Regions from separate parts of the Rhizobium sp. PK7-22 genome, predicted to be linked through region 2. Evidence: riboswitches for the same ligand, from Rfam matches in the RefSeq annotation. Region 2 holds a riboswitch; the other holds the start of a gene.
The links. A riboswitch is a leader RNA that binds a small molecule or an ion and turns the genes downstream of it on or off. The one in region 2 is predicted to bind cobalamin.
Positions count from the first base shown of each region.

Region 1: linked by a shared signal. The riboswitch ahead of M1E10_RS06180 (TroA family protein) and the one ahead of M1E10_RS23790 (DUF1636 family protein) in region 2 are both predicted to bind cobalamin.

Region 1 is NZ_CP096514.1:284,465-295,574, reverse strand. It holds gene ptsP (phosphoenolpyruvate--protein phosphotransferase) at 1-1,951, shown strand, start outside; gene prfA (peptide chain release factor 1) at 1,981-3,063, shown strand; gene prmC (HemK/PrmC family methyltransferase) at 3,060-3,929, shown strand; gene M1E10_RS06195 (DUF4167 domain-containing protein) at 4,234-4,968, shown strand; gene M1E10_RS06190 (ABC transporter ATP-binding protein) at 5,114-5,878, opposite strand; gene M1E10_RS06185 (FecCD family ABC transporter permease) at 5,875-6,909, opposite strand; gene M1E10_RS06180 (TroA family protein) at 6,912-7,928, opposite strand; cobalamin riboswitch at 8,092-8,317, opposite strand; partial or broken gene M1E10_RS06175 (PepSY-associated TM helix domain-containing protein) at 8,509-9,881, opposite strand; gene M1E10_RS06170 (DUF2946 family protein) at 9,935-10,291, opposite strand; gene clpB (ATP-dependent Clp protease ATP-binding subunit) at 10,672-11,110, shown strand, end outside.
Region 2 is NZ_CP096514.1:3,884,055-3,895,164, reverse strand. It holds gene cobN (cobaltochelatase subunit CobN) at 1-1,242, opposite strand, end outside; gene cobW (CobW family protein) at 1,257-2,294, opposite strand; gene M1E10_RS23790 (DUF1636 family protein) at 2,291-2,683, opposite strand; cobalamin riboswitch at 2,785-2,991, opposite strand; cobalamin riboswitch at 3,051-3,242, shown strand; gene M1E10_RS23785 (CbtB domain-containing protein) at 3,279-3,455, shown strand; gene M1E10_RS23780 (CbtA family protein) at 3,467-4,222, shown strand; gene cobO (cob(I)yrinic acid a,c-diamide adenosyltransferase) at 4,264-4,833, shown strand; gene M1E10_RS23770 (cobyric acid synthase) at 4,837-6,294, shown strand; gene cbiB (cobalamin biosynthesis protein CobD/CbiB) at 6,278-7,246, opposite strand; gene cobD (threonine-phosphate decarboxylase) at 7,245-8,267, shown strand; gene M1E10_RS23755 (P1 family peptidase) at 8,257-9,258, opposite strand; gene amaB (aldehyde dehydrogenase family protein) at 9,263-10,804, opposite strand; gene M1E10_RS23745 (NAD(P)/FAD-dependent oxidoreductase) at 10,859-11,110, opposite strand, start outside.

The DNA.
Region 1 (11,110 bases), 320 kb from region 2:
TGAAACGGGCGAAGAAATCTATCATTCCTTCCTCGGTGTGCCGATCCTGAGGGCCGGCCGCACTTTGGGCGTGCTCGTCGTCCAGAACAAGACCAGCCGGACCTATCGGGAAGACGAGGTCGAGGCGCTGGAAACCACCGCCATGGTGATCGCCGAGATGATTGCGACCGGGGAACTGAAGAAGATCACCAAGCCGGGGCTCGAGCTCGACCTGACGCGCGCCATCACCATCGCGGGCGACGGTTACAGTGAGGGTATCGGGCTAGGCCACGTGGTGCTGCACGAGCCGCGCGTGGTGGTGACCAATCTGCTCAACGAGGATGCCGACAGCGAGGTGCGGCGACTGGCCGAGGCACTGGGATCGCTGCGCATCTCGATCGACGACATGCTGTCCCGGCGCGACGTGGCAACGGAGGGGGAGCACCGCGAGGTGCTGGAGACCTTCCGGATGTTTGCCCACGACCAAGGCTGGGTCCGGCGCATGGAAGAGGTGATCCACAACGGTCTGACGGCGGAAGCGGCGGTCGAGAAAGTGCAGAGCGACACCAAGGCGCGGATGATGCGGTTGACCGACCCTTACCTGCGCGAACGCATGCATGATTTCGACGACCTCGCCAACCGGCTTTTGCGGCAGCTGACCGGATACAGCGGGCGCGCCATGGGCGAGGGACTGCCGACGGACGCGATCATCTTCGCCCGGGCGATGGGGGCGGCCGAGCTTCTCGACTATCCCCGCGATCACCTGCGCGGCCTGGTGCTGGAGGACGGCGCCGTCACCAGCCATGTGGTCATCGTGGCACGTGCCATGGGGATTCCGGTGGTCGGCCAGGCGGCGGGCGCCGTGGCGCTGGCCGAGAACGGCGACACAGTCATCATCGACGGCGACGACGGGCAGCTGCATCTGCGGCCGATGGCGGACCTGCAGAAGGCCTATGAGGAGAAGGTGCGGCTGAGGGCGCGCCGGCAGGAGCAGTTCCGGGCGCTGCGCGACGTCGAACCGCTGACCAAGGACGGCAAGCGCATCAGCCTGATGATGAACGCCGGACTGATGGTGGACCTGCCGCAGCTGGCTGAATCGGGCGCCGACGGTATCGGGCTGTTTCGCACCGAACTGCAGTTCATGATCGCCTCGACGATGCCGAAGCTCGAGGAGCAGGAGGCCTTCTACCGCAATGTCATCCGCCAGGCCGGCGGGCTGCCGGTGACATTCCGGACGCTCGACATCGGTGGCGACAAGGTGGTGTCCTACTTCAGGAACCACGAGGAAGAGAACCCGGCGCTCGGCTGGCGGGCGATCCGCCTGTCGCTCGACCGGCCCGGGCTGTTGCGCACGCAGCTTAGGGCGCTGCTGCGGGCTTCCGCCGATTCGGAGCTGAAAATGATGCTGCCGATGGTGACCGAGGTGGCCGAGATCCATGCGGTGCGCGAGCTCCTGCAGAAGGAGGTGCAGCATCTTTCGAAATTCGGGCACAGCCTGCCGCGCCGACTGCAGTTCGGCGCCATGCTGGAGGTGCCGGCGCTGATGTGGCAGCTCGACGAGCTGATGGCGGAGGTGGACTTCGTCTCGGTGGGATCGAACGACCTCTTCCAGTTCTCGATGGCCGCCGACCGTGGCAATGCCCGCGTCTCCGACCGGTTCGACATGCTGGGCAAGCCGTTCCTCAGGATCCTGCGCGATATCGTGCGGGCGGCGGAGCGCAACCAGACGGCGCTGACGCTTTGTGGCGAAATGGCCGGCAAGCCGCTCTCGGCCATGGCGCTGCTCGGGATCGGCTTCCGGGCCGTGTCGATGGCGCCGACATCGATCGGTCCGGTCAAGGCGATGCTGCTGTCGCTTGACGTCGACAGACTGGCGGAGGAACTGCATGCGGCACTCGACGACAAGCGCTCGCAGGAGCCGATCCGCACGCTTCTGACCCGCTTTGCGTCAGAACACGGTATAGCCCTCTAAGAAGAACAAGAAAATGGAGTGACATCAGGGTGGCGAAGCTTCCTGTAGACAAGATGCGCGAGCTGGAGCGGCGCTTCGGCGAAATCGAGGCGCGCATGTCCGAAGGTCCGGCGGCGGACGTCTACGTCCGGCTGGCCTCGGAGTATTCGGAACTGCAGCCGGTCGTGGGCAAGATCCGCGAGTACGAGAAGGCGACTGCCGAGGTGACGGATCTGCGGGCGCTGCTCAACGACCGAGCGACCGACCGGGAGATGCGCGAGCTGGCGGAGATGGAGCTGCCGGAGGCGGAGGAGCGGGTCGAGGCGCTGGAGAAGGACATGCAGGTCCTGCTCCTGCCCAAGGACGCCGCCGACGAGAAGAGCGCGATCCTGGAAATCCGCGCCGGCACCGGCGGCAACGAGGCCGCGCTCTTTGCCGGCGACCTGTTTCGCATGTACGAGCGCTACGCGGCGGCCAAGGGCTGGAAGGTCGAGGTGCTGTCGGCCAGCGAGGGAGAGGCCGGGGGCTTTCGTGAAATCATCGCGACCGTCAGCGGGCGCGGCGTGTTCTCCAAGCTGAAGTTCGAATCCGGCGTCCATCGCGTGCAGCGCGTGCCGGATACGGAAACCCAGGGGCGCATCCACACCTCGGCCGCGACGGTGGCGGTGCTGCCGGAGGCCGAGGAAATCGACATCGAGATCCGTCCCGAAGACATCCGCATCGACACTATGCGCGCGTCCGGCGCCGGCGGCCAGCACGTCAACACTACCGATTCCGCGGTACGCATCACCCACCTGCCGACCGGCCTGATGGTCACCAGTTCAGAGAAATCGCAGCACCAGAACCGTGCCAAGGCGATGCAGGTGCTGCGCTCGCGACTCTACGACATCGAGCGGCAGAAGGTCGACAGCGAGCGCTCTGCCGACCGCAAGAGCCAGGTGGGTTCGGGCGACCGTTCCGAGCGCATCCGCACCTACAACTTTCCGCAGGGACGGGTGACGGACCACCGCATCAACCTGACGCTCTACAAGCTCGACCGGATGATGATGGGGGAGATCGACGAGGTGGTGGACGCCTTGATCTCCGACTATCAGGCCGGGCAGCTGGCGCAACTGGGCGAGAAGAGAGGGTGACGTCGCTCGAGGCTGCCGTGGCGGGCGCGCGGGCGAAGTTTGCCGCAGCCGGCCTGCCGGATGCCGCAATCGAGGCACGTCTGCTGATCGGCGGCCTGATGGGGCTGACCAGTACGCAGGTGTTTGCCGGCGGCGATCGGGTGCTGACGGCGGCGGAGGCCGCGGTCATTGGGGACGCGGTCGCGCGACGCCTGAAGCGCGAGCCGGTGCACCGGATCCTGGGGGAACGGGACTTCCACGGCATGACCCTCAGGCTTTCAGCGGAGACGCTGGAGCCGCGGCCGGACACGGAAATGCTGGTCGAGACGGTGCTGATGCATGTGAGGCGGATTGTCGCAGCCAAGGGCGTGGCCCGCGTGCTTGATTTGGGAACCGGAACGGGTGCCATCCTGCTGGCTCTCCTGAAGGAGTGCCCTGCCGCACAGGGCGTTGGCTCCGATGTTTCCGAGGACGCCCTGCGCACGGCCCGCGACAATGCGGAGCGGCTGGGGCTCGGCGACAGGTTTCAGGCAGTGCGCAGCGACTGGTTTGCGGACATCCCCGGACGGTTCGACATAATCGTGTCAAACCCGCCCTATATCAGGGCAGATGTCATTCCAGCGCTGGAGCCGGAGGTGCGGGATTTCGATCCCCCCAGGGCTCTCGACGGCGGACCTGACGGGCTTGATGCCTACCGCGCGATTGCAGCCGGCGCCGGTGCGGCGCTCCAGGCCGACGGCATTCTCGGCGTCGAGATCGGCTTCGACCAGAAGGACAGCGTCACGGAAATCTTCATTGCCGCGGGCTTCGTGCTCCGGCAGGCGGTCCGCGACTATGGGGATAACGACCGCGTCCTCATCTTTGCTCCCGAAAAGCCAGGTCCCTGATTTTGCACGGCGAAAGAAAAGGCTTGGATTTACTTGGGAAGCGCGATAGCTTGCGGCCACGCACTGGGCGGCTGGGAATGAACGGAGATTCGTTCGGGTTTAAGTCAACCTTGAGACCGGCTCTATTACAGAGTTTCGAAGGTTGAATATTTCCTGGTGCGTGAATCAGTTAATTTGACTTTCACAAGCGGCAGGCGACCTTGTTTCGTCCTGTCCGTGGCGCGCGAAGTCCTGGTCTGGCATGAGCCAGCATGGCCGCGTGGTCCCTTATCAGCGGAAAACAGAAAATTCAGGTGAACGATCTATGAGGCCAGGACAGCAGAACAAGCGCGGTCGAGGGCGCGGCGGCTCCAGCAACAACAGCGGCGGCGGCAACAACAACAACTTCAACCGCAAGGGCGGCAACCCGCTTACCCGCACTTACGACAGCTCCGGCCCAGACGTGAAAATCCGTGGTACGGCTCAGCACATTGCCGAGAAATACTCGACACTTGCCCGCGATTCCCACAGTGCCGGCGATCGGGTCATGGCGGAAAACTACCTGCAGCACGCCGAGCACTACAATCGGATCATCGCCACTGCCCAGGCGCAGATGCAGGAACGGTCCCAGCGCGACGAGCGCGGTGACTACCAGGATCGCGACGGCCAGGACGGCGACGACAACGACAACAACGATATGGACGACGACGGCAACGGCCGGTCGCAGTATCCCCACGAACCCCAGCAGCAGCCGCAGCCGCAGCAACAGCCGCCGCAGCCTCGCCGGGAGCAGCAGCCGCGCCGCGAACCACGCCGTGAGCAGGCGCCTGTCGCCGCCGCAGTCGAGGCACCAGTGGTCGATGGTTCAGGCCCGCAGCCTGTAATCGAAGGCACGCCGGCCGAAGTTGCAGCCGAAGAAGGAACGGGCGAAGCGCGTCAGCCGCGCCGCCGCAATGCCGGCAACCGGCCGCGCCGGACCCGTCGCGGCGAAGGTGACGCACCTTCCGAAGGCGGCGCCGACGATGGCCAGCCTGCCATGGCGGACGTCGCCAGCGAGTAAGCCAGCCCAAAAGCTGTGATTTGAACGAGAACTCCGGTCGAAAGGCCGGAGTTTTTCTTTTCCGGGGAGTGTGGGCGAGGTGAAACGGGGCGATCACATTCGGGCCGCTCCCTTTCGGGGCGGGATGCCACCTGCCCGATACAGTTCAGCCCATGCGGTACTGTATATTGCAGCGGCCATGCACCGGCGATTTCTCCACATGGGCGCGGACGCCGAAGACGGTTTGCAGCAGGTTCTCAGTCAGCACCGCCTCCAATGTCCCGACTGCGACGACACGGCCTTCCTGCAGCACCGCTAGCCTGTCGCAGAACATGGCCGCGAGATTGAGGTCATGCAATGCGACGATGCAGGTGATGCCGAGCTTGGAGACCAGCGAGAGGATCTCGAGCTGGTGCTGGATATCAAGGTGATTGGTCGGCTCGTCCAGGATCAATTCGTCCGGCTCCTGGGCGAGTGCCCGGGCAAGATGGACACGCTGCCGCTCGCCGCCGGAAAGTGTCTGCCAGAGCCGGCCGGCGCGCTCCTGCATGTCGACCCGTTGGAGTGCCTGCGTGACGGCCGCCTCGTCCTGCGTCGTCCAGGGGGTGAGAAAACCGCGGTGCGGGGTGCGGCCGAGCTGGACCACGTTGCGCACCGTCATCTGCGTGTCCGTCTCCGACTGCTGTTCGACCAGCGCGATGCGCCGGGCGAGCGAACCGCGGGCAATTGACGAGAGATCGTCGTCTCCCAGACGGATGACGCCGCTTTTGATCTTTCGTAAGCGACAGATCAGCCGCAGCATGCTGGATTTCCCGGATCCGTTGGGTCCGAGCAGGCCGAGCACCTTGCCCTTTTCCGCATGAAGGCTGACGCCGTCGACGATGAGGGTGTCGCCGGCGGCAAAGCTCACGTCATCAAGGGTAATGCTCATGCTGTCTTCCTCGCCCGGTAGAGGATCAGCGCGAAGGCCGGAGCGCCGAAGAGCGCCGTGACGACGCCGATCGGCAGGATCTGCTGGGGGATGATGATGCGTGACATGATATCGGCGGCGACCATGAAGATGGCACCGAAAAGGGCGGCGACCGGCAGCAGGCGCGCATGGCCCGGCCCGATCAGGAAACGGGCGGCATGGGGAACGACGAGGCCGACGAAGCCGATCGACCCGACCATGCTGACGACGCAGGCCGTCATGGCGGCGGTGGTGCCGAGCAGCACGACCTGCACCCGCCGGACGGAGACGCCGAGGGCGGCGGCGGCATCGGTGCCGAAGGCAAAGGCATCCAGCGCCCGCACATGCGCGAGGCACACCAGAAGGCCGATGAGCGCGACGGGAGCCGATAGATAGACGTCCGGCCAGCGCACGCCGCTCAGTGATCCGAGCAGCCAGAACAGGACGCCGCGCGCCTGTTCGGCATTGGCGGAGGTGGTGACAATATAGGAGGTCAGTGCACTGAAGAGCTGCGATCCGGCGACGCCGCAGAGAATGACGCGCTCGCTAGTGCCGCCGACGCCCGCCGCCAGGATGCCGACCAGGAGGAAGGCGATGGCCGCACCGATAAAGGCGCCGCCGGAGAGGCTGAGCACGCCTGAGCCCAACCCGAGGATGGTGACGCAGACGGCGCCGGTGGATGCGCCGGCGGAGATGCCGAGCACATAGGGTTCCGCGAGCGGATTGCGCAGCAGCGCCTGCAGCACCGCGCCGCAGAGCGCCAGCGAGGCGCCGGCGCTGGCGGCGACCAGCGCGCGGCTGAAGCGATAGTCCCAGACGATCCCCTGGTGGATGCGGCTGAGTTCGAAGCCAGCGTCAAAAAGCCGGTTGGCGACGGCCTTTGCGGTCGTGGCGAGCGGGATGGCGATCTCGCCGATTGAGACGGCGAGGCTCACCATCAGGGCGAGAAGCAGAAGGCCGACCGCGGCAAGCGCGAAAAGCGACCACCGTGGCGAACGCGCGGGAAAAGCCAGGCTCACCGTGCAAGACCGAAGGTCTTGATGCCGTCCGCCAGGAGCTCGATGCCGTCGACCGTGCGGATCGTCGGGTTCATCGACTGCGCGTCCATCATGACGAAGCGCCTGTTCCTGACGGCGTCCAGCTCCTGCGTGACCGGATCGTTCTCCAGGAAGTCGATCTTCACCTCCGGATTGTCGGCGGCATAGCGGCGACGATCCATGGTGGCGATGACGATCACGGAAGGATCGGCGTCAGCGATCGTCTCCCAGCCGACGAGCGGCCATTCTTCCTCGGTGTCGACGACATTGCGGGCACCAAGCGTCTTGAGGATGTAAGCGGGCGCTCCGTTCCTGCCGGCGATGAAGGCGTCGCCGTCGACTTCCTTGCTGGAGAACCAGAAGACGACGGGCAGGTTCTTGCCGGATGCGCCGGCAACGGAGGCGATCGCTGCCGTTTCCCGCTGTTTCAGATCGGCGATCAGGGCGTCGCCGCGTTCCGTCACGTCGAAGATCTCGGCGAGCTCGGCAATCTGCTGGTAGACCAGGTCCATGGTGAAGAGCTGCCCGCGAACGCCGTCGCCACCGTTGGTATTAACCTTGGCGACGCAGTCGGCCGGCGCGACATAGGTGTCGATGCCCAGTTGCGCAAACTGCTCGCGCTTGCCGACGGAGCCCTGCGCGCCGACGTGCCATTCAAATTCGGCCGTGACCAGATCCGGCTCCTGCCCGACGACGGATTCAAAGCTCGGATCATTGTCGGCCAGCCGCTCGATGCCGCGATTGACCTCGGCGTATTGCGGCAGCACCGGACCGACCCAGACGGCGGTGCCGACGAGCTTGTCGGCAAGACCGAGGGAGAAGAGGATTTCGGTCATTCCCTGACCGATCGAGACCACCCGCGAAGGCGGTTTGTCGAAGGTGACCTCCTGACCGCAGTTGCTAATCGTCAAGGGGTAGGCGGTGGCTGCAAGAGAGGGCGTGGCGAGGCCGGCAAGGCCGAGCGAAAGCGTGAGGCTGGCAACAAGCTTGTGCATGAAATCATCTCGATCAGGAGGAAAGGAGGCGAATGCCGCGGTTCAGACGGCATCGGCGGCGCGGCCGCGGGCGGAAAACCGGTCGAGACGGAGGGGTGGTGCCTGGGGGCAAAGGTGCAGGTCGGTCATATCTGTTCCCTTGCCGGGCATCCCCGCCCGGCCGACTGAGTGGTGTTCGATGGCAGGTCTCCTGGCTCACGGATATCCGCCCTTCATCTGCCTTCCCGGGAAAACCCAGTGGCATGGCGCCTTGCGACGCCCGAGGATGAGTGGCAATCCGCTTACAGTTGCGGGGGCAGCCACGGTCTCGGCACCTCTTCGGGCCTCACCGTGTTCCCTATTAATCCCCTTCGAGTCACCGTCGGGGAACCATCGCAATCAGCTAAACGTGAAGCGGGCCTCATGGTCAAGCCCGATGGAGCGGTGTGGGTTTGGGCGAGGAAGGCAGTAATTCGTCATTGCGCCGTCTCCAAAGCGATATGTAATAACATTACTTATAGCCAAGAATTGGGCATGTCCAGATGCTGTCTGAACAGGAGGCTCCGGTCGCGTCGCCGAGGGTGCGCCGAAGCCTCGATCTTCAGGTCGTTCGCTTGCCCTTGAGGTGCGTATAAGCCCAGTCAAGCGTCAGCATGACGATGAGCGACAGGCCGACCAGCGGAAACAACAACCCGCCGATGACCAGGATCGCCAACAGGCCACGGAAGACCCGCCGGTCGGAGGGCATGGGCGGGACGCCGAGAGAGACCCGGCGGGTCGACGTTTCCACCACATGACGCCGGCCGAGACGGCGAGCAGAACGATGGCGGCACAGGCGATCGCGAGCACGATCTGGTTGGCGAGGCCGAATTCCTGGCCCATGTGGACGTTGATGCCCCATTCCAGCCATTTGCCGAGCGGACCGTATTCCCTGAAGCTCATGTCGATCAGAGGCTCGCCGGAATACTGGTCGAGATGCACGACACGCTGCTGCGAAAGATCGTCGGGATAGACCGAGCCGGTGAAGACGCCGGTCGGCGTGGTCGGGATGTTGACGGCATAGCCGGGATGCAGACCCAGCCGCTCCAAGGTCTGGACCGCCTGATCGAGGCCGATGGTCCCCGCGCCCTGCGGGTGTTCCGGCGACTGCGGAACCTGTGCCTGCTCCATGGACCAGGAGGTCTTGGCGACATGGTCGAGATGTTCGTCCGACATGGGAACGGCCACCCGCACGCCGACCGGATAACCGAAGTTGCTGCCGTTCGCCCACTCGTTGACCTTGGCGCCCCAGACGCTCGACCAGGGCATCCCGGTGACGGCGAGAAACACGATGAAGACACCGACGAAGATGCCGGTGACCGCATGCATGTCGCGCCAGAAGACACGGCGTCTGGGCGTGCCCCGGACGCTGAGGACGCCGCCGGTCCGGTTCCTTGGCCACCAGAGGTAGATGCCGGTCCCGACGAGCAGGATTGACCAGCCGGCGGCGATCTCGATCAGCCAGCGGGTGGCGGTGCCGAAGTATTTCAGGCTGTGGAGAGTGCGGACGGTCCACATCACCGTGCCCCGGTCCGGCAGGGAGCCCAGCACCTGGCCGCCATAGGGATCGACATAGACGGCAAGCTTGCCCTGGTCCGCCGTGTTCACCGTGATTTCGGCGGAGGCGTCGGGCGTGGCGGGATCGGTGAACTTCAGGGCGGTGCCTGGAAAGGCTGCCGTGGCTGCCGCGACCATGGCCGCCGGCGAGGCCATGCCGGCGTCCTGGCGGATCTCCACCCGCAGCAGATCGGCATGAATGACGGCGTCGAGTTCGTCGCGGAAGAGATAGAGCGCGCCCGTGACGGCGAGCGTGATCATGAAGGGCAGCACCAGCAGGCCGGCGTAGAAGTGCCAGCGCCAGACGGCGCGATAGAGGTCGGATGGGGATCGCACGGCAGCGCCGGTGCTCTCCCGCCCGAGGGTGATGTCGGACATAGGTCGTCTCCTGGGATGTCATCATTGCGGGACCGGCCGATGGCCGGTTGACGTCAGGAGATGGGAGGTGCGCGCGGTTGCGGCAGCAAGCCCCGCAGCGCCACGACGACATCCTGCGGAGCCGCGAAGGATGCGGTGTAGAGCTGGTAGACATTGCGCAGGCCGAGGAAGGCCGTGCCGGGAAGGATCGCCACCGGCGTCGTTGCGGTCAGGCGGCAAAGCGAAGCGCAGGGGCAATCGGCTGCCCCCTTCGAGGAACCGTCGCCGCCGAATGGCAGGTCGCCGGCCATCGTGCCGTCGGAGACACAGATGATGTGCAGCGGATCCATGGCCGAGGCCGCCATGGCGCTTCGCGTCACGGCGCCGACGAAGCCCTGCAGCAACAGGAGATAGGCGGCGAGCACTGCCATGGCAGTGGCCGAAGTCCGGTCTCCGATCACGCGGCGCAGCATCTTCATCAGGGCTGGATGGCACAGGATTGCCGCAATGTCACCCTGGCTGATTATGGGGATGATTCTGGGGCTGATCTGGGGCTGATCAATGGAAGGACGATCCGCCCGCGACCGATCTGACGTGAATGCCGGCGTTCGCCTGTCCGGTGATGTCGGATCTGCAGGCTGGCGGCAGGCGCTGCCAAATCCTTCAACGGCTTCTTTAAATGCGCAAAATCGCCTCCCATATCTGGATCGACGCCGAAAGTTTCGGCAGACGGGCTCGCCTATTGAGGGAGCTCAATCTCAATCATCGTTGCGTGCCGTATACTGGGCGAAACGATCCGTGGAGGTTTGACATGAACATCGAGAAATATTCGGAACGGGTGCGCGGTTTCCTGCAGTCGGCCCAGAGCAAGGCCTTGTCTGACGGGCATCAGCAGTTCACGCCGGAGCATGTGCTGAAGGTGCTGCTCGACGACGACCAGGGCATGGCCGCGGCACTGATCGAACGCGCTGGCGGCGATGCCAAGGCGGCCCGCATCGCCAACGACGCAGCCCTTGCAAAACTGCCCAAGGTGTCCGGCGGCGAGGGGCAGATCTATCTGTCGCAGCCGCTTGCGAAGGTGTTCTCCACCGCCGAAGAGGCGGCCAAGAAGGCAGGCGACAGTTTCGTCACCGTCGAGCGGCTTCTGCTGGCGCTGGTGATCGAGACGAGCGCCTCGACGGCGGCGACCTTGAAGAAGGCGGGGCTCACGGCGAATGCCCTCAACCAGGCGATCAATGACCTGCGCAAGG
Region 2 (11,110 bases):
ATCCACTGCATAGCCGGCTGTCGAAAGCGCTTTCAGCATGCCGAGGACGCTCTGCGGCACGTCGAGGCCGACGGCATAACCGGTGCGGCCCGGCGCATTCGGATAGTCCGGCAGCAGGATGACAACCTTGCGCTCGGCCCGGGGCGTTGCCCTCATGTGCAGGAAGCGCGTGATGCGCTCGGCGACCTGCTCGACCCGGTCCGGTTCCGGCTGGTTGACGAGGCTGGATGCGGTGCTGCCCTGCTTGAAGGAGATCGGGCCGGCCAGCAGCCGACCGTCAAGTTCCGGCAGCACGACATGCATGGCGAGGTCGGAGGGGCCGAGGCCGCGGCGGTTCTGCCGCCAGGCATCGCGCTGCGTCGTCGCGATGACCACCTGGAAGACAGTGACGCCGGCGCGATCGAAGAGGGTTTCGCCGTCCGCATCGGCACCGGCGGCGAAGGCCGTCGTTGCAAGGATCGCGGCGGGAGAGAGATCGGCGAGCGCCTGCTCGACGAATGCCAGACTGTGTTCGTCCTTCAGGCTGCCGACGAAGATCGGCACCGGGGCGTAGCCGCGACGGGCGAGCGCTTCGAAGAGCGCGTCGATGGGGGCTGCGTCATTGGCCAGCAGCATGGAGCGGTAGAAGAGGATCGGCAGCCTCGGCGCCTCGGCCGGGAAGGAGGCAAGCAGGTGCTCGAGCGCAACGGGACCTGTCCCGGGCTCATAGAAGCCGGCCTTGGGCATGACCTGCGCCGGTTCCAGCTCCAGCTGTTCGCCGCGCGCGACGGCGGCCAGACCGGAGGCCAGCAGTCGCATGTTCTGCGGCCCGCCTTCGCGCAGGCAGGTCAGAATTGCCAGCAGTTCCGACTCGTCGACCGTCGAGGCCGCGGCAAGGCGATCGTCCCGGACGCTGCATTCGCCGGGCAGCATGACGAGCCTGGTCCCCTTGGCGCGTGCCATCCGTGCCAGTTCTTCCGTGCCGTACTGCCAGCGGTCGTAACCGCCCAGGATCCGCACCAGGATCAGCTTCGCCTGGGAGGCGGTCTTCTCCAGCCAGAGGTCCACCGACATCGGATGCCGCAGGTCGCTGAGATTGGCTGTCGCCAGCGAGAGGCCGCCGTCGGTCGGCCAGCCAGCGGCGATGCCGTTCAGGTCGCTGCCGGAAAACGACAAAACCACCACATCAGCCGGGGCCTGGTTCAGGTCGACCGGCTCGATGAGGTCGTCGAGAGATGACGATGTGGTGGCCAGAATATGCATGTCCGTTGCAGAGCCTAAGCGGCCAGCATCCTTTCTATCGCGTCGCGATCAAGCCCTTTTTCGCCGATGACGACGAGGCGGCTCTGGCGGGTTTCGCCGGGCTCCCAGGCACGGTCGAAGTAATGGTTGACGCGTGAGCCTACCGCCTGGACCTGCAGGCGCATCGGCTTGTTCGCGACGTCCACGAAGCCCTTGATGCGCAGCACGTTCTCGGCCTCGGCCGTTGCGGAAATCCGCTGCGCCAGTTCGTCGGCATTGTCGACGGCGGGCAGGTCGATGACGAAGCTGTCGAAATCGTCGTGGTCGTGATCGAGCTCGTCGTCGTGATGGGTCTTGCGGTTCTCGATGTCGTCTTCGACCGCAAGGCCGAGGCCGATCAGCACGGCCGGGTCGACCTGGCCGTTCGCCGCCGCGATGATCTTCACCGCCCGCGGCAGATGGGCGGCAATCCGCTCCCTGGCCAGCGCCAGGCCGTCGGCGTCGATGAGGTCGGTCTTGGTCAGCACGATCATGTCGGCGCAGGCGATCTGGTCGTCGAAGACTTCCTCGACCGGATCGTCATGGTCGATGCTGTCGTCGGACAGGCGCTGTTCCTCCAGGGCGGCATGGTCATGGGCCACCCTGCCTTCGGCAAGCGCGAGGCCATCGACGACGGCAATGACGGCATCGACGGTCACCCGCGCCTTGACGGCCGGCCACTGGAAGGCCTGCACGAGGGGCTTGGGCAGCGCCAGACCGGAGGTCTCGATGAGGATGTGGTCGACCCGCGGCTCGCGTGCCAGGATCTGGTCGATCGCGGGCACGAAGTCGTCGGCGACGGTGCAGCAGATGCAGCCGTTGGCGAGCTCGATGATGTTGTCGTCCGGGCAGCTCTCGATGCCGCAGCCCTTCAGGACCTCGCCATCGATGCCGACATCGCCGAACTCGTTGACGATGATCGCCAGCCGCTTGCCGTCGAGCTTTTCGATGAGGTTGCGGATCAGCGTCGTCTTGCCGGCGCCCAGGAAGCCTGTGACGACGGTGCAGGGGATACGGTCGAAGGTGACGCTCATGTGGGCATGTCCTCGTGGTGGTTGAAGGGGGGAATGCGGGCGGACATGCCGTTGCCGCGAAGGCAGGTCGGACGTCCGCGCAGGGGCAGGAAGCCGCGCTCGTCATCGGCCAGCATCATGGCGCCGGTGACGATGTCGGGCACGTTCTCCAGCGAGAGATGGCCGAAGACATAGGACCAGCCGCTGCGGTGGGAAAAGGCAGCACTCGGGCTCTTCTGGCAGTTGGCAAGGCAGGTGACGGGCTTGACGGCGAGCGGCAGATCGGCGGTCGCGTCGCGCAAGGCCTCGATCAGCGCCACGCCGGGGCGCAGTTCCGAGTTAGACGCGCAGCGGCAGTTCGTGCACACGAAGATCGTGACGTCGGTGTCTCTGATGGCTTCGTCACTCAAGGCCGCGTTCCAGCTCGATCGATATGGGGCGCGCGACGGACTGCCGCTGGCAGTCTCGCCTTGGTGATCAAGGGCTTCCTCCGGAGCACCCCGCCCGGAAAAGCATAGACATGGCGACGGCAGGTCTCCTGGCTCGCGGGTCGTCGCTTGCTGCCCACCTTCCCGGGATCACCCCAGTGGCTTATTGGCAGAAGCTCTCCGCTTACAGTTGCGGGGGCAGCCGCGGCATTGATCCGTTACCGGATCGCACCGCATTCCCTTTTCGTCCTCTCCGTTGCCGGAAAAGAACCGTCAGGCTTTCAGTAAGCCCGGTCGCCCGTTCGTGTCAATGCGTCGCAAAGGCGATTGCCGCTCGGTTCATTTGAGTTATAGTGCCCTTGTCATCGGTGCCCGAGAGGGACCAGAGGGAATGCGGTGAGACGGGTTCGTCAAATCCGCGGCTGCCCCCGCAACTGTAAGCGGAGAGCTTGATCCCATCATGCCACTGGAGCGATCCGGGAAGGCGGGAGAGAGCGTCTGATCTGCGAGCCAGGAGACCTGCCGGTGGCCTTGTGAAGATCGAATGTCCTCGGGTGGAGGACGAAAGGATACAGCTATGACGACCAAGACCGCAGCCGGCGCAATCGGCGCTTCCACCTCCAGGATCATCCCCCTCGGCATGACGGCGATGCTCGGCCTCTTCTTCGTCGGCTTTGTCGGCTTCTCCCAGATGGACGTCGTGCACAACGCGGCGCATGACTCGCGCCATTCGCTCGCGTTTCCCTGCCACTGAGGATTTCTGACATGTCCTTGTTTCGCAACATCGTCCTCGCGGCGGTGATCGCGGGCCTGTTGTCCGGGCTCGTGCTCACCGTGATGCAGAGCTTCGCCACCGTCCCGCTGATTGTCCAGGCTGAAACCTTCGAAGGTGCCGGCGCCGAAGCGGGTCATTCGCACGACCAGGCCCATTCCCATGACGCGGCGGCGCCCGCGGATCATCACCACGATGCGGAAGCCTGGATGCCGGCCGACGGCGCCGAGCGCTTCCTCTATACCGCTGCCGCCAACATGCTGGCCGGGATCGGCTTTGCGCTCCTTCTCGTGACCGCCGCCGAAGCGCTGGGCGGTCTGAAGGACTGGCGCGGCGGCCTGATGTTCGGCCTTGCCGGCTTCCTCGCCTTCAGCCTTGCCCCCGGACTTGGCCTGCCGCCGGAGCTTCCCGGCATGCCGGCTGCCGAACTCGGCGCGCGGCAGCTGTGGTGGGTCGCGACCGCCGGTTGCACGGCCGTCGGCCTCGGACTCCTCGCCTATACCCGCACGCCTGTGCTGGCCGTTGTTGCCATCGTCCTGCTCGTGCTGCCGCATATTCTCGGCGCGCCGCATCCGGTTAGCCACGAGACGGCGGTGCCGGCGGAACTGCACGCCCGCTTCGTGGCGGCGGTGCTGGCGACAAGCCTCGTCTTCTGGGCGCTGCTCGGCGCGGTCTCCGGTCTGGTCCGGACACGGCTTCGCAGCGGCGAAGAGGTCTATTCGGCCGGCACTGCAGAGCCTGTCCGTTGAGGGACATCACCGACACAGCCGAGGAACGGCATCGCGCCAAGATGGCCAACCGCAAGGCGGTGCAGGACGCGGAAGTGGCCGAGAAGACCGCGGAAAAGGGTCTTCTCATGGTCCATACCGGTTCCGGCAAGGGCAAGTCGACGGCAGCCTTCGGGCTGGCGCTGCGCATGCTCGGCACCAATCGCCGCGTCGGCATCGTGCAGTTTATCAAGGGCGGCTGGTCCACCGGCGAGCAGCCGGCGCTGGCCGTCTTCGGCGATCGCGTCGTCTGGCACACGATGGGCGAAGGCTTCACCTGGGAAACCCAGGATCTGAAGCGCGATGTCGCTGCCGCCGAGCGGGCCTGGGAGAAGGCGCTCGAGCTGATGGCGGACGAGACGATCGCCCTCGTCGTCCTCGACGAACTGAATATCGCGCTCCGCTACGAATATCTCGACCTCGACAAGGTCGTCGCCAAGTTGCAGGCCCGCCGGCCGGATCTGCATGTGGTCGTCACCGGCCGCAACGCGAAGCCGGCCCTCATCGACGCCGCCGACCTGGTGACCGAAATGACGCTGGTGAAGCACCACTTCAAGGCCGGCGTGAAGGCCCAGTCCGGCATCGAGTTCTAGATCATGGCAGCCCGGTCCCTCATGTTCCAGGGCACGGGATCGGACGTCGGCAAGTCGCTTGTCGTCGCCGCCCTGGCGCGCGCCTTCACCCTGCGCGGCCTGAAGGTCCTGCCGTTCAAGCCGCAGAACATGTCGAACAATGCCGCGGTGACCGCCGATGGCGGCGAGATCGGCCGGGCCCAGGCGCTGCAGGCCCGCGCCGCCGGTGCGGCGCTCAGCGTCCACATGAACCCGGTGCTGCTGAAGCCGCAAAGCGAGGTTGGCGCGCAGGTGGTAGTGCAGGGGCGGGTCTTCGGCAATGCCAGGGCCGCCGAATACCAGGGCCTCAAGCCGCAGCTGATGCCGCGGGTGCTGGAGAGCTTCTCGCTTCTCCAGGCGCAGGCGGATCTGGTGCTGGTGGAAGGTGCGGGCAGTGCCTCGGAGATCAACCTGCGCCAGAACGACATCGCCAACATGGGCTTTGCGCGCGCTGCCGACGTGCCGGTGGTGCTGATCGGCGATATCGATCGCGGCGGCGTCATCGCCAGCCTCGCCGGCACGAAACTCGTCCTCGATCCGGAAGACGCGGCGATGATCCGCGGCTTCATTGTCAATCGCTTCCGGGGTGATCCCGCTCTCTTCGACGACGGCATGCGGGCCATCGCCGCGCTGACCGGCTGGCAGTCGATCGGGCTTCTGCCCTTCTTCCGGGAAGCGGTGCGACTGCCGGCGGAGGATGCGCTGGGGCTGAGCGACAAGATCGAGCGCAAGGCCGGCGCCCGGCTGCGCATCGCGGTGCCGATCCTGCCGCATATCTCCAATTTCGACGACCTCGACCCGCTGGCCGCGGAGCCGGATGTCGACCTGATCCGGGTGCGCTCCGGCGAGGTCATCTCGGGCGATTGCGACCTCGTTCTGCTCGTCGGCTCGAAGGCGACGATCTCCGACCTGCAGGTGCTGAAGGCGAGCGGGCTCGACGTCGACATCGCCGCGCATGTGCGCCGCGGCGGACGGGTTCTCGGGCTCTGTGGCGGCTACCAGATGTTGGGCCGAACGCTTGCCGATCCCGAAGGTCTCGAGGGAAAGCCGGGAACGTTTGCCGGACTGGGACTGCTCGACGTCGACACCGTGTTGTCGGGCGACAAGCGGCTGGAAGCCGTCTCGGGCAAGAGCTTCGACGGCGAGCCCCTCAGCGGCTATGAAATGCATATCGGTCGCACCGGCGGACCCGATTGCGCCCGTCCGTTCGCGACCGTGTCCGGCGCGGCGGAGGGCGCCATCTCGGACAGCGGACAGGTGGTCGGCACCTATCTTCACGGCCTCTTCGGCAACGATCGCCAGCGCGGCGCCTGGCTGAAGAGGCTGGGCGGCGCGCCGTCGGATCTGAACTACGAGGCGGATGTGGATGCGGTGCTCGACCGTCTGGCCGCGCATGTGGAGAGCCACCTCGATCTCGACGGATTGCTCAGACTTGCCAGATAGCCAGCGCTCCCAGGCCGAAGAGGCCGATCAGCAGGGCGTCGGCGATGCGCGCCAGCGTCAGCGCGCGGCGGATGTCCGCAGCCGTCAGCTCGGCGCGGCCACCCGACCCCATGAACTGTGCCTCTATCATCTCTCCGCCGTAGCTGCGCGGACCGGCGAGCGCGATGCCGAGCGCACCCGCCATGGCGGCTTCAGGCCAGCCGGCGTTTGGCGACCGGTGATGCTGCGCATCGCGCCGGATGGCGGCCACGGCAGCCTTAGGCGAGGCGCCGGGAAGAAGGCAGGCGGCCGCCACGAACAGGCCACCGCTCAGGCGCGAGGCCGGCAGGTTGATCAGGTCGTCGAAGCGGGCGGCCGCCCAGCCGAAGGCCTCGTGGCGGGCAGAGCGGTGGCCGATCATGCTGTCGGCGGTATTGGCGGCCTTGTAGGCGGCGCCACCGCCAAGGCCGGCCACTCCCAGCCAGAAGGCGGGCGCGACGATGCCGTCGGAAAAATTCTCCGCCAGGCTTTCGACCGCCGCCCGGCAGACGCCCGCCTGGTCCAGTTGCTCCGGATCGCGGCCGACGATCATCGAGACCGCCTTGCGGCCGGCCTCGATGCCTCCGGTCTCCAGTGCTGTGGCGACCGCCTCGACGTGGCTTTCCAGGCTCTTCTGCGCCGGCAGCATGGCCGCGATGAGCACCAGCAGAACGAAGCCGAACTGGCTTCCGGCAAGAAGACGCTCGAGGATAAACGAGATGGCGACGGTCACGCCGATGAGGACGACGAGTGCTGCAATGCCCCAGGCCTTGCGGCGCCCAAAGGTCTGGCTCTCGCGATTCCAGTTGCTGTCGAGACCGGAGATCAGCCGGCCGATCCAGGTGACGGGATGGCCGATCAGGCGGTATAGCCATTGCGGATAGCCGATCAGCCGTTCGGTCAGCAGGGCAAGGAAGGCGAGCAGGAGGTACATGCAGGGTATGGCATCTGGAGCTGACGGGACAATCCAGCATGGAGGCAATCTGGCACGGGCGCGGCTGCAGTTCCCGCAGGCGCCCGAGCCGTGGATCGATCTCTCCACCGGCATCAATCCCTATTCGTATCCGCATTCCGCCGTGCCAGCCAATGCTTTCTCGCGCCTGCCCGAGCCAGCGCTTGCCGAGCGGCTGAAGGTGCTGGCCGCGCAGGCTTACGCCGCGCCCTCGGCGGCGCATGTCGTTGCAGCGCCCGGCACGCAGATCCTTCTGCCGATGATTGCGGCGCTGCCGCAAGTCCGAGCCCATGCCGCCGTCCTGTCGCCGACCTATGCGGAGCACGCCCGTGCGGCCCGGCTGGCCGGCTATTCGGTGACGGAGACCGAAGATTTCGCCAGCCTGGGCGATGCCGCCCTCGCTGTCGTCGTCAATCCGAACAATCCGACGGGACGCACGACCGCCCGCGGCGACCTGCTCGCGCTCGCCGCGCACATGCGCTCGAAGGGTGGCCTGCTGGTCGTCGACGAGGCCTTTCAGGATGTCTCGGAGACCGAAAGCGTGGCGGATGCCGTGGGCGACGGTGACCTCCTCGTGCTGCGTTCCTTCGGCAAGTTCTACGGCATGGCGGGCGTCCGGCTGGGTTTTGCCATTGCCTCGGCGGATGTGGCGGCGCGACTGGAGGGACAGCTGGGGCCGTGGTCCGTCTCAGGCCCGGCGCTGCATGTCGCGCTGGAGGCGCTGGCGGACCGGGACTGGCGGCAGGCCATGCAACAGACGCTGAAGCTCAAGGCGGCACGCCTCGACTCGCTCCTGGAAGAATGTGCCATCCCCGTCGTCGGCGGTACTTCGCTTTTTCGCTATGTCCGCCACGAGCGGGCGGCGGCACTCCATGCGGCGCTCGGGGAAGCCGGCATTCTGGTCCGGAGTTTCGAGGAACGGTCTAACTTCCTGCGTTTCGGCCTGCCGGGCGATCACGAATGGGAGCGTCTGGAAGCGGCTTTGAGGGCGCTCAGGCTTTAGAGATGGCGGAAAAACGATCTCGCCAGTCCGGCTGGGCACCGGCATGGGGCAGGGCTGTTGCCTCGTAGACACCGCGCGCCACGGCGCGTGCCGTCACCAGCGCCGCCAGATGAAAGATCTCCATCAGTGCTGCCGGATCGGCAACGGGTCGCGCACCGGTGGCGGCTGAGAAGATCGTATCGCCATCGAAGGGCAGATGCGCCGGAATGACCGCTCGGGCGAGGCCGTCGTGGCCGGCGATCGAAAGCCGGTGCGCCTGCGCCTTCGTCAGAACCGCATCGGTGACGACGACGCCGATGGTGGTCGCCGGGATGGTCATGCCCTTGAGGCGCATGGCGGTATCGAAATCCCCCGGCATCCCGAGACCGCCGAACTCGCCGGCGAGCTCGAAGGGCGCTGCCCAGAAATGCGGACCCTCGCCGATGGTGGCCGTGCCCATGGCGTTGACCGCCATCAGCGCGGCAACCGTATGGCCCGACCGCGTGACGGCACTTGCCGATCCGATCCCGCCCTTGACGGTCGCGGTCGTCGCGCCGGTGCCGGCGCCGACAGTTCCCAGTTCAAAGGGCCCGGTTTGCGCTGACAGAAATGCCTGATAGCCCATCTCGCGGTAGGGCGAATGCAGGCCCCAGTCCTTGTCGCCGCCGTTCAGGAGATCCATCAGGATCGCCTGTGGCACGATCGGAACGCGGGCGGGGCCGACCGCAAAGCCGCGGCCGATCTGCCGCAGTCCCGACTGCACGCCGCCGGCAGCATCGAGACCGAAGGCGGAGCCGCCCGAGAGCACGAAGGCATCTACGGCTTCGACTGTCATCGAGGGATCGAGCAGTGCCGTCTCGCGCCCGCCCGGCGCGCCGCCCAGCACGCTGCCGGAGGCGACGGCCGGCCTGTCAAAGATCACCGCCGTCACCCCGGAGCCGAGCACCAGATCGGTGGCGTGGCCGACAGCCACGCCCTCGATGTCGGTCAGGAGGTTGAGCGGTGCGCTCATGGCGTCAGATCACGTCGAACTTGACGCCCTGGGCGAGCGGCAGGGTGCGGCCGTAGTTCATCGTGTTGGTCTGGCGGCGCATGTAGGCCCTCCAGGCGTCGGAGCCGGATTCGCGGCCACCGCCGGTTTCCTTCTCGCCCCCGAAGGCGCCGCCGATTTCCGCACCGGACGGGCCGATATTGACATTAGCGATGCCGCAATCGGAGCCCCGGTCGGAGACGAAGATTTCGGCTTCGCGCATGTCATTGGTGAAGATTGACGACGACAGGCCCTGCGGCACGTCGTTGTGCAGGCGCAGCACCTCGTCGAAGTCGCTGTACTTCATGACGTAGAGGATCGGCGCGAAGGTTTCTTCCTTCACGGGGCCGGTCTGCTCCGGCATTTCGACGATGGCCGGGCGAACGTAATAGGCCTCCGCCGCGCCGTCCTGCTCGATGCGCTCGCCGCCGGTGACCTTGCCGCTGGCTGCTTTGGCGGCCTCGAGCGATGCCTGCATCTTGTCAAAGGCGCCCTTGTCGATCAGCGGGCCGACCAGGTTGCCGGTCTCGAGCGGGCTGCCGACGGTGACCGACTGGTAGGCCTTGGCAAGCCGCGGAACGAGCGTGTCGTAGACGCTGTCGTGCACGAAGAGGCGCCGCAGGGTGGTGCAGCGCTGGCCGGCCGTGCCCATGGCCGAGAAGGCGACGCCGCGCAGCGTGAGGTCGAGGTCGGCGGTGGGGCCGACGATCGCGGCATTGTTGCCGCCGAGTTCCAGCAGCGACCGGGCAAAACGTTGCGCAAGCCGGGGGCCGACCGTGCGGCCCATGGCCGTGGAGCCGGTGGCGGAGACGAGCGGGATCTTCTCGTGGTCGACGAGAACTTCACCGACGTCGCGGCCGCCGATCAGCAGCGTCGAGAGGTTCTTCGGCGCAGTATTGCCTTCGGCGATGTAGCGCGACAGCGCCTTTTCGAAGATCGCCTGGGTCGCGAGTGCCGTCAGCGGGGTCTTTTCCGACGGCTTCCAGACCGTGGAGTTGCCGCAGACGATGGCAAGGGCTGCGTTCCAGGACCAGACGGCGACCGGGAAGTTAAAGGCGGAGATGATGCCGATGGCGCCGAGCGGGTGCCAGGTTTCCATCATCCGGTGGTCGGCGCGTTCCGTCGCGATGGTGAGGCCGTAGAGCTGGCGCGAGAGGCCGACGGCGAAATCGCAGATGTCGATCATCTCCTGGACTTCGCCGAGGCCCTCCGAGGTGATCTTGCCGACTTCGATGGAGACGAGACGGCCGAGCGCCGTCTTGGCGGCGCGCAGTTCCTCGCCGAGAAGACGGATGAGCTCGCCGCGCTTGGGCGCAGGCACGAGGCGCCACTCGAGAAAGGCCTGATGGGCGGCGTCGATCGCCTTGGCGGCGCTTTCGCGACTGTCTTCCGGAAGCCTGCCGATTTCCAAGCCAGTGATCGGCGAGCGGACGGCGAGCGTGCCGCCGGTGTAGCGCTCAGGGCTCACGCCGAGGTCGCCGAGGATTGTCTTTACGTCGGCTGCGAGATCGAGGGTGGCAAGCGTCATGTCAGTCCTTCCGGTGTCAGTTCGTCAATGTACAAATCGGCAGCGGTTACGCAATCAGAAGCGTTCCGCGGTGAGGTGGGCAATCTGTGCGCCCGCCTCGTAATAGGCTTCCTTCAGCGGCCGCAAGGGGGGCAGCTTCGGGTCGGTGAAGGGCAGCGGAAGATCCTCTTCCGTAATCTGCCCCAGGATATGCTGCGCCAGGATCTTGCCGAAGGTGGTTCCCGGCGCGATGCCGCGTCCGTTATAGCCGCAGAAGGCAACGACCTTGTCGGCAAATTTGTGCAGGCGCGGCAGGGCGTTGTCGGT